Regions from separate parts of the Geodermatophilus sp. SYSU D00758 genome, predicted to be linked through region 1. Evidence: riboswitches for the same ligand, from Rfam matches in the RefSeq annotation. Region 1 holds a riboswitch; each other region holds the start of a gene.
The links. A riboswitch is a leader RNA that binds a small molecule or an ion and turns the genes downstream of it on or off. The one in region 1 is predicted to bind cyclic di-AMP.
Positions count from the first base shown of each region.

Region 2: linked by a shared signal. The riboswitch ahead of ACI8AC_RS21020 (LysM peptidoglycan-binding domain-containing protein) and the one ahead of ACI8AC_RS20935 (transglycosylase family protein) in region 1 are both predicted to bind cyclic di-AMP.
Region 3: linked by a shared signal. The riboswitch ahead of ACI8AC_RS13565 (C40 family peptidase) and the one ahead of ACI8AC_RS20935 (transglycosylase family protein) in region 1 are both predicted to bind cyclic di-AMP.

Region 1 is NZ_JBJGYK010000040.1:16,950-21,727, forward strand. Features, by position in the region: gene ACI8AC_RS20930 (hypothetical protein) at 1-2,031, shown strand, start outside; gene ACI8AC_RS20935 (transglycosylase family protein) at 2,013-2,594, opposite strand; cyclic di-AMP (ydaO/yuaA leader) riboswitch at 2,598-2,756, opposite strand; gene treY (malto-oligosyltrehalose synthase) at 3,065-4,778, opposite strand, start outside.
Region 2 is NZ_JBJGYK010000041.1:1,497-6,274, forward strand. Features, by position in the region: gene ACI8AC_RS21015 (hypothetical protein) at 94-741, opposite strand; gene ACI8AC_RS21020 (LysM peptidoglycan-binding domain-containing protein) at 1,043-2,323, opposite strand; cyclic di-AMP (ydaO/yuaA leader) riboswitch at 2,323-2,483, opposite strand; gene ACI8AC_RS21025 (MGH1-like glycoside hydrolase domain-containing protein) at 2,713-4,778, opposite strand, start outside.
Region 3 is NZ_JBJGYK010000016.1:47,932-52,709, reverse strand. Features, by position in the region: gene ACI8AC_RS13570 (AAA family ATPase) at 1-857, opposite strand, end outside; gene ACI8AC_RS13565 (C40 family peptidase) at 1,163-2,392, opposite strand; cyclic di-AMP (ydaO/yuaA leader) riboswitch at 2,423-2,540, opposite strand; gene hppD (4-hydroxyphenylpyruvate dioxygenase) at 2,711-3,928, opposite strand; gene ACI8AC_RS13555 (Lrp/AsnC family transcriptional regulator) at 4,100-4,624, shown strand; gene ACI8AC_RS13550 (MFS transporter) at 4,588-4,778, opposite strand, start outside.

The DNA.
Region 1 (4,778 bases):
ATCGGCCAGGTCGAGACCGGCCGCCGGTACCGCTTCGCGCAGGCCGGGCCGCGCGACCTCGGCCACGGGGCCGACGGGCTGCCCGGGCTGGGCGACGCCGCCTTCTTCGACGGCGATCCGGACAGCCCCGCGCTGCGCCGGCTGCACCGGGCAGCCGGCCTGCTGGTCGTGGCCTGGCTCGGCCTCTCGGTCGCCGTGGACGCGGGCACGGGGTGGGCCGAGCCGTTCCGGTGGTACCCGGCCGTGCTCCTGGCCCTCGTCGGGTTCGCCGTCCTGGTCAGCGGCGACCCGGAGCGGCGGACGACGGTGCGCACGGCCACCCGGGAGCGGCCCTGGGTCCGCCGCGCGGTCCTCCTCGCCGCCACCGCGCTGCGGGTGCTCACCGTCGCGGCCGTGCTGCTCGCGCTGGCCGCGGTGCTGGCCTCCGACGTCACCGGGGTGGGCCGGTTGCCGGGCAGCGAGCCGGCGGTCGGCGTCCTCGTCCTCGTGGGCACCGCCACCGTGCCGCTGCTGGCCCTGGCCGTCGCCGTGCTGGCGGCCGCGACGCGCCCGGCCGCGCAGCGCGTGCCGCGGCCGTTCCGCCGGTTCGCCGGTGGGATGTCGGCCGCCCTGGCCACGGCGGTCGGCTGCTTCCTCGCCGTGGGCTCCACCGCCGGGGTCACGCTGGGCGTGGCGGAGCTGCTCGACGTGCTGACCGCGGCCGAGGTCGAGGTCCCGGCGCTGCTGCAGCGCTTCTCCTACGCGTGGGGCGTCACCGCGGTGGTCTTCGCCGTCCTGGGGGCGGCGGGGTGGGTGCGCGCGCGCCGGCGGCGGGCGGCGTTCCGGGTCCGGGCGCGGCACGCGATGACCTTCGGCGATCCGCCCGCGCTGCGCCTGCCGCAGCCCTGGGTGCGGCGGGCGGCGGCGGCGATGCAGCGGGCACGGCTGAAGAACGACGTCCCGCTCGTGCTCGCCGTCTGGACGGCGCTGGGCCTGGTGCTGGCCGCCGCGATCGGGCTGGCGTCGTGGGGCGGCCGCGGCGCGGGGCAGGAGCCGCCCTTCCCGGCCAGCGTGCTCACCGGGGTCGCCTCACCGCCGGGCGGCGCCGTCACCGGCGACGACGTCGTCATCGCGCTCGGCCAGGCCACCCTGCTCGGCATCGGGCTGGGCACCGTGCTGCTGGCCCGCGGCGCGCTGCGGTCGGAGGCGGCCCGGCGGGGCCTCAACGTGGTCTGGGACGTCGTGGCGTTCTGGCCGCGCGCGGCGCACCCGTTCGTGCCGCCGCCCTACGCGTCCGAGGTGGTGCCCGCGCTGCTCCGCCGGATCTGCTGGCACCTCGGCGTGGCCGACCCCCTGGCCGACCGCGGGGGTGACGACCCGGCCGGCGCGCTGCCGGGGCGCAACCCCGACCCGGCGCCCGAGGTGGTCGTGGCGGCGCACAGCCAGGGCAGCCTGATCTCCCTGGTCGCGTTGCTGTGGCTGCCCGAGCCCGCCCGGTCCCGGGTGCGCTGGGTGACCTTCGGGTCGCAGCTGCGGCAGCAGTTCGCCCGCGGCTTCCCGCACTACGTGACCGCCGACCTGCTGCGCGACGTGGCCGGTGCGTTCCGGTGGGTCAACCTCTACCGCGACACCGACCCCGTCGCCGGGCCGGTCACCAGCTGGGACCACACCCGCGACGGCGGGCCGCTGCGGTCCCGCCGGCTCGACGACCCGGCGCGGCTGCAGCCGGACTGGCTGGACCCGCGGACCGGGCGACGGGTGTGCGGCGACGAGTGGCGCCTGCTGGACCCCGTGCCCGGCGACCCCGCTCTGCAGACGCGCGCGGTGACGGGGACCGGCGGGCACAGCGGGTACTGGACCGACCCGGACTGGCCGCTCGCGCTGGCGGTCGCCCGGGGCCGGGTCCCCGACGGGCGGGTCCCCGGGCCCCCTCCGGTCGGTCCGGCGCAGCGGGCGGCCGGACGACGGCCCGGTCCGGCCGCCGGGAGCCGGGTGACGCGCGGTCACGCCGGACCCCCGGCGGCCGGGGGCGGTCAGAGCGCCAGGACCTGACCCGGCGCGATCACGTGCGGGCTGCTCAGCAGGCCGCTGTTCTTCTCGTACAGCGCCTGCCAGCCGCCGGCGACGCCGTGCTGCGCGGCGATCTTCCCGAGCGTGTCGCCGGCCACGACGGTGTGCGTGGCGCCGGACGGCGCGGCCGGGGCCGGCGCGGGGGCCGGTGCCGGGGCGGGCGCGGCGGCCGCCGTGCCGGCCTCGGGGGCCGACGGGTCGAGGGCCTTGCCGCAGGTCGGCCAGGCGCCCGGGCCCTGCACGTCGAGCGTGCGCTCGGCGGTGGCGATCTGCTGCTCCTTGGTCGCCAGGTCGGCCCGGGCGGCGTACTGCAGGCCGCCGAAGGCCTCCCAGGTGCTCTGGCTGAACTGCAGGCCGCCGTAGTAGCCGTTGCCGGTGTTGATGGCCCAGTTGCCGCTGGACTCGCACCGGGCGACGGCGTCCCAGTCGTTCGGCACGGCGGCCGCGGCCGGGCCGGCGAGGCCGAGGGCGGCCGCCGTGGCGCCCGCGGTCAGGGCGGTGCCGAGGACCAGCCGGGCAGCCCGGCGGGAGGAGGACGTGCGCATGGGAGAACTCCGATCCGCCGCCTGCGAGGTGAGCTGTCGGGTTCGGGACGATCGGTGTCCCGGCCGCGCGCTGCGCGGCTTCACCCCGAGACGCCGGCGGCCGTCGGCCGCGGGCGTCGAAGTGGGTCCCCCGCCCCCGTCCTGGAGCGGTGCAGGTGGTGCGGTGGCCGACGGACGGGGTTGGGCGGATCGGCACCGGCGCCCGCCTCGGTGCGGCGGACGCCGGGACAAGGTAACGAGGGGGTCACGGCACGCTGCACGCGCCCCCCTGGCCCCGGGGGGCGCGGACCGCCCCCCGGAGCCCGTCGGGTCAGAGGGTGAGCCGCTGACCCGCGTGGATGCGGTCGGGGTCGCTGATCACGCCGCGGTTCTTGGCGTAGAGCCCCTGCCACCCGCCCGCCACGCGGGGTCGATCGCGCTTTCCGCGACGGGCCGGTCGGGGGCGGGCTGCCCGCCCCCGAGGGTCACCGTCAGTCGCGGACGAGGAGCGCCACGGGCAGCCGGGCCAGCGCGCCGGCGACCGGCACGCCGCCGGCGTCGGAGACCACCCGCTGCCCGGTGAGCAGGTCGCGCCAGGAACCGGTCGGCAGCCGCAGGGCGGTGTCCCCCCAGCCGCCAGCGGCCTCCAGAGCCACCGGGAGCCGCGTCGCCACCGTCACCGCACCGCCCCGGTCGAACGCCACCGCGTGCCCGGCCGCCGACCCGGTCGCGGTCACCGGCAGGTAACCGGTGAACAGCCCCGGGGAGTCGCGACGGGCCCGCAGGGCGCGGGAGACGACGAGCAGCTTGGCCGCGCCCTCGTCGTCCACCTCCGGCAGCCAGCCCTCGTCGAGCCGGGCCAGCAGCCGGCGGCGGAGGTCCCAGTCGACCGGCCGCCGGTTGTCCGGGTCGACCAGCGAGAGGTCCCACAGCTCGGTGCCCTGGTAGACGTCGGGGACGCCGGGCATCGTGAGCTGCACCAGCTTCTGCGCCAGCGCGTTGGAGCGGCCGTACGGCGCGATCCCGGCGACGAACGACCCCACCTCGGCGTGGGTCGCCGGGTCGTCGAACGCCGAGTCCACGAGGGCGTGCAGCCGGGCCTCGAAGGCCTCGTCGGGGGCGGTCCAGGTGGTCGACGTGCCGGCCTCGCGGGCGGCCTTCCCCGCGTAGCCGTGCGCCCGTTCCCGGGACAGCGGCCAGGCGCCGACGAGGTTCTGCCACACCAGGTGGGCCAGGGGCCGGTCGGGCAGCGGGTGCCGCGACAGCCACCCGCGGACCAGGTCCGCCCACTCGGTCGGGACCTCCGCGAGGACCGCGAGCCGGGCGCGGACGTCCTCGCTGCGCTTGGTGTCGTGCGTCGACAGCGACGTCATCGACGCGGGCTTGCGGTCCAGCCGGCGCACCTGGGCCTCGTGGAACTCCTCGACGGTGGCGCCGAAGCGGGCCGGGTCACCGCCCACCTCGTTGAGCGCCACGAACCGTGCCCACCGGTAGTAGGCGCTGTCCTCGACACCCTTGGCCATCACCGGCCCGCTGGTCTGCTCGAAGCGGGTGGCGGCCTCGGTGCCGGCCTGCCCCAGGACGGGGTGGAGGGCGTCGAGGGCCGCGGTGAGGTCGGGGCGCCGGTCCCGGACGGCGGCGATCGTCGCGTCCAGGTGCTCGCGGCCGTCGGGGAGGTAGGTGCGGTAGACGGGGAAGGAGGCCAGCAGCTCGGCGAGGGCCTCGGTCTGCCGCGCCCGCTCGACGCCCGGCAGCTCCCCGATCACCCGCACCAGGCGGGCGACCTCCGATCCGAGGATGCCGTCGGTCACCTCGCGCTTGGCGTCGTGCACCAGCCGGGCGTAGTCGACCGGACCGCCGGCCAGCTCGGTGTCGAGCGCGGTCAGCGCCGCCTCGCCGGCGGGGTCGACCAGGACGTCGTCCACCTCGGCCAGCGCGTCGTAGCCCGTCGTCCCGGCCGTCGCCCAGCTCTCCGGGAGGTCCTCACCCGGCTCGAGGATCTTCTCCACGACCGTCCAGCGGCCGCCGGAGAGCCCGGCCAGCCGGTCCAGGTACCCCTTCGGGTCGGCCAGCCCGTCCGGGTGGTCGATCCGCAGCCCGTCGACCGCGCCGTCCTCGACCAGCTCCCGGACCAGCGCGTGGGTGGCCTCGAAGACGGCGGGGTCCTCGACCCGCAGCCCGGCCAGGGTGTTGATGGCGAAGAAC
Region 2 (4,778 bases), on a different contig from region 1:
AATTGGCGACCGTCGATTCGTCAAGTGACGGTCGTCGCGGTGTGGTGCAGGTCCCGGTGGTGCCGCCCGCTGCGCGTGGTCCCGGCGCCGGTGTCAGCGGCGGGCGCCGAGCCACCGCACCGGAGCGCACACCGACCACCGCACGAGCCGGACCGGCACCGTCGCGGCGACCTGGACGAGGCGCACGCCGAGCACCACGAGGTCGGCGTACTCCGGCGGCCGGGACGCCTGCGGACGCGGCTCCCGGGGACCGGGCCCCTGCACCCGGGGCTCGCGAGGCCCCGGCTGCTGCGGCCCGGGCTCCTGCGGGTCCGGCTCCCCCGCGCGCCGCTCCTCGGCCGGCGGCGCGGGCGCCGGGCCGCCGACGAGCGCGTCGACCGCCGGACGCCACGAGCCGCGCAGCGACGCGAACGACGGGATGGCCGGCGAGGCCGGGCCGTCGTCCTCGGCGGGATCGCTCGGCCCCTCGTCCGCGTCGGGGCCCCCGGGCATCCCGGGGAGCGGCGCCGGCCGGGAGCCCGGGCCGGCGAGCCGGCCGGGTGGCTCGGGGACGACCGTGCGGATGGCCGCGATGGCCCCCGGGCCGATGCCGTCGATGGCGGCGAGCTCCCGCCGGGTGAGCGCGGCCAGCTGCTCGGTGCGGGTGACCCCGGCACGGGTCAGCGCGCTGACCGTCCGGGTGGGCAGCCCGAGGTCCCGGACGGTGTCCGCGGTGGCCTCGCGCGGTGGACTCGGCGGCATGGGCACCGACCCTAGTGGCGGGCCGCGGGGGGCGTCGGGGGCCCTCCTACCCGGCCGCGGGCACAGCACGGCCCCGGCGCGGGGACTTCACGGCCACGCCGGGGCCGGTTCATGTTCATGGTTCCCCGGTGGGAGATGTCCCACACATGGATCCACGTCGTCTGGCGGGCGGGGCGCACCCGGGACAACGCCCAGGGCCCCGCCCGCCCGCCAGCATGCAGGTACCGGAACGACGCCGCAACAGATGTCTAGGACGTCTGGGCCAGCGCCGGCCCGCCCGGCCCGGCGGGACGGCGGGACCTCAGCCGACGTGGCTGACGTGGACGTGGTCGAAGTGGTTGGCCGTCGCGCTGCCGCGGTCCTCCATCGCCTTCCACGCACCATCCGGCGAGGAGAGGATGCGCTGCTGCCAGATGAGGTAGTCCACGCCCAGCTCGTCCCAGTGCGCCACGTGGTAGGCGACGATCGCGTCCCCCAGGGCGGCGTCGTCGTTCACCATGTAGTCCAGCGCCAGCCCGGCCGGGTGGCCGTTCGGGTCGGCCGCGCTCGCGCGGGTACCGCCGATGGTGATCAGCGCGGCGCCCCGCACGTTGGCGACCACCTGGTCGGCGGCGGCCTGGACCTGCGGCCGCACGGCCCCGGCGGTGTTGCTGATGACCGCGGCGCCGCTGGTCACCGCCGCCTGCTCCGGGGCGGGCGCGGCCGCGGCGGCCTGGGCGGCGACCGGTGCCGGGACGGCCGCCGGCGCGGAGTCCCCCGCGGACGGGGCCGGAGCGGCCTCGGGCGCCGGAGCGGCCTGGGCGGCCCCGTCGCGCTCCCACCCGCCGGTGCGCTCCCCGCGGGACGCGCGGTCCGAGCCGTCGCGGTCCTCCGAGCCGTCGCGGCTCCGGGAGCGGTCCACCGAGCCCTCGCCCGACCGCTCCTCGGAGGCCTCCTGGGCCGACGCGGCGCCGGTCAGCTGCAGCACCTGGCCGGGGTAGATCCGGTTCGGGTTCCCGCCGATCACGTCGGTGTTGCGCTGGTACAGGTCCCGCCAGCGCTCGCCGTACGCGGCCGCGATGCGGGCGATGGTGTCACCGCGCCGGACGGTGTGGGTCTCCTCGGCGACGGCGTCCCCCCGCTCCGCCGCGGCCTGCTCCGGGGCCGCCGGCGCGGGGGCGGCCTGCTCCGGGGCGGCCGGCGCGGGGGCGGCGGGCTGGGCGGCGGCCGGGGTGGTGCCCTCGGCGAGGTACTTGCCGCAGGTCGGCCAGGCGCCGATGCCCTGCCCGGCGAGCACGGCCTCGGCCACCTCGACCTGCTGGGCGGGCGTGGCGAGGTCCGCGCGCGGCGCGAACGCGGTGCCGCCGTAGGCCGACCAGGTGCCCGGGGCGAACTGCAGCCCGCCGTGGTAGCCGTTGCCGGTGTTGATGGCCCAGTTGCCGCCGGACTCGCACCGGGCGACGCCGGTCCAGTCGTGGGTGGCGGCGGCCTGGGCCGGGGTGGCCAGGACCCCGATGCCGACCACCGTGGCGCCGGCGGCGACGGGGACCCCGGCGAGGGCCTTCTTGGTGCGGACGTAGCGGGGAGCGCGGTGCTTGGACATGGATCTCCCGATCACCGCCGGCGAGGTGAGCTGTCGGGTTCGGGCGATCGGTGCCCGGCCGCGGTCACGCGGCTTCACCCCGGAGACGCGCGGTCCGGCGGCAGCCGGCACCGGGCGACGCGAGTGGGTCCCCCACCCCTGCCCTGGGCGGATCGGTGGACGACCGGTGGGCAGGGTTGGGCGGACCGGCGCCGCGCTCTCTCGTGTGCTGAGCGCAGCCAGAACGCTACGTGCCGTTATGGCGGTTGTCGCCGTGATGCACCCCACGGCGGGAAGGTCTGGCGTGTCGCCGTCCACGCGCGGTAGTGGACCGACCCCGCCGTGTCACCGAACCGGGTGAGGAGGGGCCTACCGCCCGGGTGCGGGGCGCACCCGGCGCAGGATGCCGGTCAGGTGAAGCGCGGGTCCGGGGGCAGGCGCGGGTTGAGCAGGTGCGCGACCAGGGCCGTCCAGCCGGTCTGGTGGGTCGCGCCCAGGCCCTCGCCGGTGTCGCCGTCGAAGAACTCGCTGAACGTCGGGTGCTCCCGCCACAGGTCCGAATCGCTGGACTCGATCCGCTTGCCGTCGGCCGGCCGCTTGCCGCCCACCGGCCGGAACAGCGCGGTGAGGCTGTTGTCCACCAGATCGGCGGCCTCGACGAGGGTGCAGCGGTTGCCCGACCCGGTCGGGATCTCGATGGTGAAGGCGTCGCCGTAGTACCGGCCCAGCGTGCGCAGCTTGTCGGCGAGCAGCACGTTGACCGGGAACCACACCGGGCCGCGCCAGTTCGAGTTCCCGCCGAAGAGCTTGGTGCGCGACTCCCCCGGCTCGTACTCGATGGACACGTCGCGGCCGCCGACCTGGGCGAACACCTGCCCGGTGGCCTTGGACAGCGACCGGATGCCGTAGGGCGACAGGAACTCGTCGGTGTCGAACATCCGCTGCAGGATGCGCGCCAGCCGCTCCTCCCCCACCAGCGAGAGCAGCATCGTGCGCCCCTCGGGCCCGGACCGGCTGCGCAGCGGCCGCATGAGCTCGGGCCGGCGCCGCTGCAGCCAGCGCACCCGCTCCGCGACGTCCGGCAGCTGGGCGACCCACCGCGGGATCTCGGTGACCCCCAGGATCGGCAGCAGCCCGACCATCGAGCGCACCTGCAGCGGCTCGGCCTTGCCGTCCGGGGCGACGAGGACGTCGTAGAAGAAGCCGTCCTCCTCGTGCCACAGCGACACCTCGTGCGAGCCGAAGGCGTTCATCGCCTGGGCGATGGCCAGGAAGTGCTCGAAGAACTTGGTCGCCGTCCCGTCCCAGGCCTGGTCGAACCGGGACAGCTCGAGGGCGATCTTGAGCATCTGCTGGCAGTAGAACGCCATCCAGCTCGTGGCGTCCGACTGCTCGAGCCGGTAGCCCGGGGGCAGCGGCGCCGAGCGGTCGAACAGCGCGATGTTGTCCATCCCGAGGAAACCGCCCTCGAAGACGTTGGACCCGCCGGCGTCCTTGCGGTTGACCCACCACGAGAAGTTGAGCAGCAGCTTGGTGAACACCCGGACCAGGAACTGCTGGTCGCGGTAGCCGTCGATGCGGTAGACGTGCCAGGCCGCCCACGCGTGCACCGGCGGGTTGACGTCACCGAAGGCCCACTCGTAGGCCGGCAGCTGGCCGTTGGGGTGCATCGCCCACTCCCGGCACATGAGCACCAGCTGCTCCTTGGCGAAGTCCGGGTCGACGTGCGCGAGCGGGATGCAGTGGAAGGCGGTGTCCCACGCGGCGAACCACGGGTACTCCCACTCGTCCGGCATGGAGATCACGTCGGCCAGCGCCAGGTGCCGCCAGCCGGTGTTGCGCCGTCCCCGCCGCCGCCGCGCCTCCGGGGCGTCGACGTCGGGATCGCCGTCCAGCCACTGCGCGACGTCGAAGCGGTACAGCTGCTTGGTCCACAGCAGCCCGGCGTAGGCGCGGCGGGCGACGTGCCGGTCCTCGTCGGAGAGGCTCTCGTGGATCACCGAGCCGTAGAAGTCGTCGGCCTCGGCGCGGCGGGTGGCCAGCACCGCGTCGAACCCCGGGCCGAAGACGTCCTCGTCGGGGGCCGGACGGCGCAGCCGCAGCCGCACGCTGACGCTCTCCCCCGGCCCGACGGCGTCCCACCGGTACCAGAACGCGGCCTTGGTCCCGGAGTCCGAGGGGTTGATCCGCGACTCGTCGCCGTGCACGACCCGGCGGTCGATCCCGTCCTTGGGGAACCGGCTGGCGTTGCGCTCGGCGCCGAAGAGCGTGACGGCGTCGGTCTCGTTGTCGCAGCACAGGACGACGGGGTCGCCCTCGGCGGCGAGGTGGTAGCGACCGAGGAAGCCGTGCTCGGCCTCGACCGCCTCCAACCCGGAGACGGTGAGCGTCGGCGCCAGGAGCTGGGTGAGCACGCCCTGCCGCTTGTCCCCGCCCCAGGACCACGTGTTGCGGAACCACACCTGCGGCAGCAGGT
Region 3 (4,778 bases), on a different contig from region 1:
GGGGGCTGCACCGACGGGGCGTCCGGCAGCCGCACCCCGCGCATGGCGGCCAGCTGCGCGGCGACCAGCGCCAGGTCGATCGCCCCGCGCACGCTGCTGCCCTGGCGGACGTCGTCCCGCTCCCGGGTGGCCCGGGTGAGCGCCACCGCGTCGGCGACCAGCCGCGGCGACTCCAGGCCGGTGCGACGGCCCACGATGCCGCGCTCGGCCTCGGCGTCCTGGTAGCCGATGGACAGCCGGCACAGCCGGTCGTACACCGACGTCGACAGCCGGGTGGTGCCCACGTTGTCGTAGGGGTTCATCGAGGCGACCACCCGGAAGGTGGGCAGCGCGGTGACCGTGCCGACCCGGGGGACGGCGATCCGCCGCTCGGCCATCGCGGTGAGCAGCGTGTTGAGGGTGTCCTCGGGCGCCCGGTTGAACTCCTCCACGTAGAGGAACCCGCCCGAGCGCATCGCCTCGACCAGCGGGCCGGGCACGAAGTTGTCCTCGGTGTAGTCCTCGCGCAGCACGCGGGCCGGGTTGTGGTGCCCGACCAGCCGGGTCGGTGTGAGGTCGGCGTTGCCCTCGACGAACACCAGCGGGATGCCCCACTCCAGCGTGATCGAGCGCAGCAGCGTCGTCTTCGACGTCCCGGGCGGGCCCTCCAGCAGGACGTCGCGGCCCGCCGACACCGCGGCCAGCAGCAGGTCCAGCTCCCGCTCCCGGCCGACCAGGTGCCGGGCGACCCGGGCGCGGACCTCGCGGACCGAGGAGCCCTCGGCGCCGGTCACCCGGTTGCCGGTGACGGCGGTCTCCGGGGCCGTGCCCTCCACGGGCGCGTCGTCCGGGGCTCGGGTGCGGGCGTCGTCGTCCACGGGGCCTCCCACCGAGAAGGTGCTCAGGGTTTGACGTGCCCCGAGCCTAACCGCGGCCGCCGTGGCACCGGCCGCGGGTGGACGACACGGGGCTGCGCGGGGGTCGTGGTGGCCGCCGGTCCGCCCGCGCGATCCCGGGGGCGACGTGCCCGGGGTGCGACGTGCCCGGGGTGCGACGTGCCCGGGGTGTGACGTGCCCGGGGTGCGATGTGCCCGGGGTCTCGCGTACCCGGGATGCGGGGGTCCCGGGCTGCGCCGGACCCGGGCCGCGGGGCCCGGTGCGGCCGCGGCGTCGGGCGGTGCGGTCAGGCGACGCGGCGGGCGGAGTTGTAGCCGCCCATCGCGTCCACGGAGGCCACCTTCACCGGCCGGCCGTAGGTGGAGGCGTGCACCATCTGCCCGTTGCCGATGTAGATGCCGACGTGGCTCACCGGGCTGTAGAAGAAGACCAGGTCGCCGGGCTGCAGCGCCGAGCGGGCGACCGGCGTGCCCAGCTGCGACTGCATGCGGCTGGAGTGCGGCAGCGCGATGCCGGCCGCCGCGAACGCGTACTGCACCAGGCCCGAGCAGTCGAAGGCGTCCGGCCCCGCGGCGGCCCACACGTAGGGGTCGCCGATCTGGGCCATCGCGGTGTCCACGGCGACCTGCGCCGCCCTCCCGGGTGCCGGCGCCGCGGCGGGGGCCGGCGGCGCGGCCGCCCGCGCCGCCGGGGCGGGGGCGGCCGACCCGCCCCCACCCGAGGGAGCCGGCGCGGCTGCCTGCTGCTCGTCCGCCTGCTCGGCGGCCACGGCCTCGGCGGCGGCCTGCTCGGCGGCGTGCCGTTCGGCCGCGGCCTGCGCCGCGGCCTGCTCCTCGGCGGCCAGCCGGTCGTACTCGGCCCGGAACTCCGCGACCTGCCGGTCCAGGTCGGCCTGCTGCGCGCTCACCCGGTCCAGCAGCTGCTGCGCCTCGGTCCGGGTGCGCTCGGCCTCCGCGGCGGCGCGGTCGGCCTCGGCCGCGGCGCGGTCGGCGTCGCCGGCGGCGCGGTCGGCGTCCCGCCCGGCCCGCTCGGCACCGGCGAGCACGCCGTTGTTGTGGTCGGCGATGGTCTGCAGGGTGCCGACCCGGTCCAGCACCTCCTCCGGGGAGTCGCTGGTCAGCATGGCCGACAGCGGCACCAGCCGGTCGCCGGTCCAGGCGCCGCGGGCGACGGCCCGCACCCGCTCCTGCGCCTCGGCCAGCGCGGCCCGCGCCGCGTCCACGGCGGCCTGCGCGTCGGCGACCGCGGCCTCGGCGGCGACCACCTCCGCGGCGGCCTGCTCGGCGGCTCCCTGGGCGGCGCGGAGCCGCTCCCGGGCCTCGTTGAACTCCTCGGTGACCACCTCGAGCCGGTGGGCGCGGTCGGCGACCAGCGCGGCGGCCTCGGCGGAGGTGGCGGGGTCGTCGGGGGCGGCGAGCGCCGGCAGGGGGGTGAGGGCCAGCCCGCCGGCGGCGAGGAGGCCCACCAGGACCCGGGGGGCGGACGGACGGCGGGCAGGGGCGGGCACTCGCGCCATGGCCGGGGGAGCTGTCCTCTCTTCCGCGGCCGCCTACCGGGTTAGCTGACGGGTTCGGGCGGGAAGGCGCCCGGCCGCCGCGGCCGGTCAGGGCCGCGGCGAGCTTCACCCCAGGACTGCGGTGGGTCCCCGGTCCCCGGTTCCGGCGGCGTGGCCGGCGCCGGGGTTCGGCGGCGTCCGGCCGGTGCCACCAGTCGGTGACGGAACGACCCGTCCGGACGCCGACACGCTAGAGGCGTGACCGTTCCGGAACCAACCGCCGGCCGGACACCCCGGGCGGGTCTCACGCTGCGTGACGACGCCGCCCGGGGTGGGCGCTCAGAAGTTCCCGCGCCGCTCCTGCTCCCGCTCGATCGCCTCGAACAGCGCCTTGAAGTTGCCCTTCCCGAAGCCGAGCGAGCCGTGCCGCTCGATGAGCTCGAAGAACACGGTGGGCCGGTCGCCGGTCGGCTTGGTGAAGATCTGCAGCAGGTAGCCGTCCTCGTCGCGGTCGACCAGGATGCCGCGCCGCTGCAGCTCCTCGACGGGGACGCGCACGGTGCCGATGCGGGACCGCAGCTCCGGGTCCTCGTAGTAGGAGTCGGGGGTGGCGAGGAACTCCACGCCCTCGGCGGTCATCGCGTCGACGGTGGTCACGATGTCGTTGGTCGCCAGGGCGACGTGCTGGGCGCCCGGGCCGCCGTAGAACTCCAGGTACTCGTCGATCTGGGACTTCTTCTTGCCCATCGCCGGCTCGTTGAGCGGGAACTTGACCCGGTGGTTGCCGTTGGCGACGACCTTGCTCATCAGGGCGGAGTAGTCCGTGGCGATGTCCTCGCCGATGAACTCGGCCATGTTGGTGAAGCCCATGACGCGGTTGTAGAAGTCGACCCAGCGGTCCATCTCGCCGAGCTCCACGTTGCCGACCACGTGGTCGACGGCCTGGAACAGCCGCTTCGGGGCGCCCGCGCGCTTGACGAAGGACGACGACCGGGCGACGTAGCCGGGCAGGTAGGGGCCGGCGTAGCGGGAGCGGTCCACCAGCGTGTGCCGGGTCTCGCCGTAGGTGGCGATCGCGGCCAGCCGGACCGTGCCGTGCTCGTCGGAGACGTCGTGCGGCTCCTCGAGCACGGTGGCGCCCCGGGCGCGGGCGTGGGCGATGCACCGGTCGACGTCGGGCACCGACAGCGCGATGTCGACGATGCCGTCCCCGTGCCGCCGGTGGTGGTCGGCCAGCGGGCTGGCCGGGTCGTAGGCGCCCTGCACCACGAACCGCGCGGCGCCCGAGCGCAGCACGTAGGCGTGGTGGTCGCGGTTGCCGGTCTCCGGGCCCGAGTAGGCGACCAGCTCCATGCCGAAGGCCGACTGGAAGAAGTGCGCGGTCTGGACCGCGTTGCCGACCACCCACACCAGGGCGTCCCAGCCGCTCACCGGGAAGGGGTCGGTCGAGTCGTCGTGCTCGACGAGGCCGACGAGCTGGCGCAGCTGCTCCATGCTCAGCTCGGCCAGTCGCTCCTGGTCGTTGAGCGTGTCGTTCAGGGTGCCGTCGAGACTCATGGGGTCCTCCGTCCGGTGGGCGCGGTGCTCGATCCGCTACCCAGGACACCTCCCTGCCGCACAGGTGGGCAAGATGGATGGACCGAGCTGGCCATCCCGCCCAGTTCGGCGGACGTGGGGCGCACCGGGCTGTCCGGTCTGCACACGAGCCCGGGATCACGGAGGACCGCGGTGGCCGAACTCGACGCGCTCGACCTGGCGGTGCTCACCGCCCTCACCGAGCAGCCCCGAGCAGGGGTGCTGGAGCTGTCCCGCCGGCTGGGCGTGGCCCGCGCGACGGTGCAGGCCCGGCTGCGGCGGCTGGAGGAGTCCGGTGTGGTCGCCGGGTACGGCCCCGACATCGACCTGGCGGCGGCGGGCTACGCCGTCCAGGCCTTCGTGACCCTGGAGATCGCGCAGGGCGCGCTCGACGAGGTGGCCGCCGACCTGCGGGCGATCCCCGGGGTGCTCGAGGCGCACGCCACCACCGGCGCCGGCGACGTGCTGTGCCGGATCGCCGCCGCCTCCCACGCCGCCCTCCAGGAGACGCTGGTGCGCCTGGGCCGCTCGCCGTGCGTGGTCCGCTCCACCAGCGTCGTGGCGCTGTCGGAGCTGGTGCCCCGCCGGGCCCTGCCGCTGCTCACCGCGGGCGGCCCGCGCGGGGCGAGCCGGTCGCCGGCCTACCGGGACGGCGGGACGACGGCGTCCCGCGGCTGACGGGGCAGCGCCAGCGCCCCGGCCAGCCCCAGCGCCAGGACGGCGGTGCTCAGCGCGAACGCCGCCTGGAACGACACCGCGTCGGTGAGCCACCCGGCCGCCAGCGGCCCGATGATCGCGCCCAGGTCGGCCGACATCTGGAACACCGCGACCA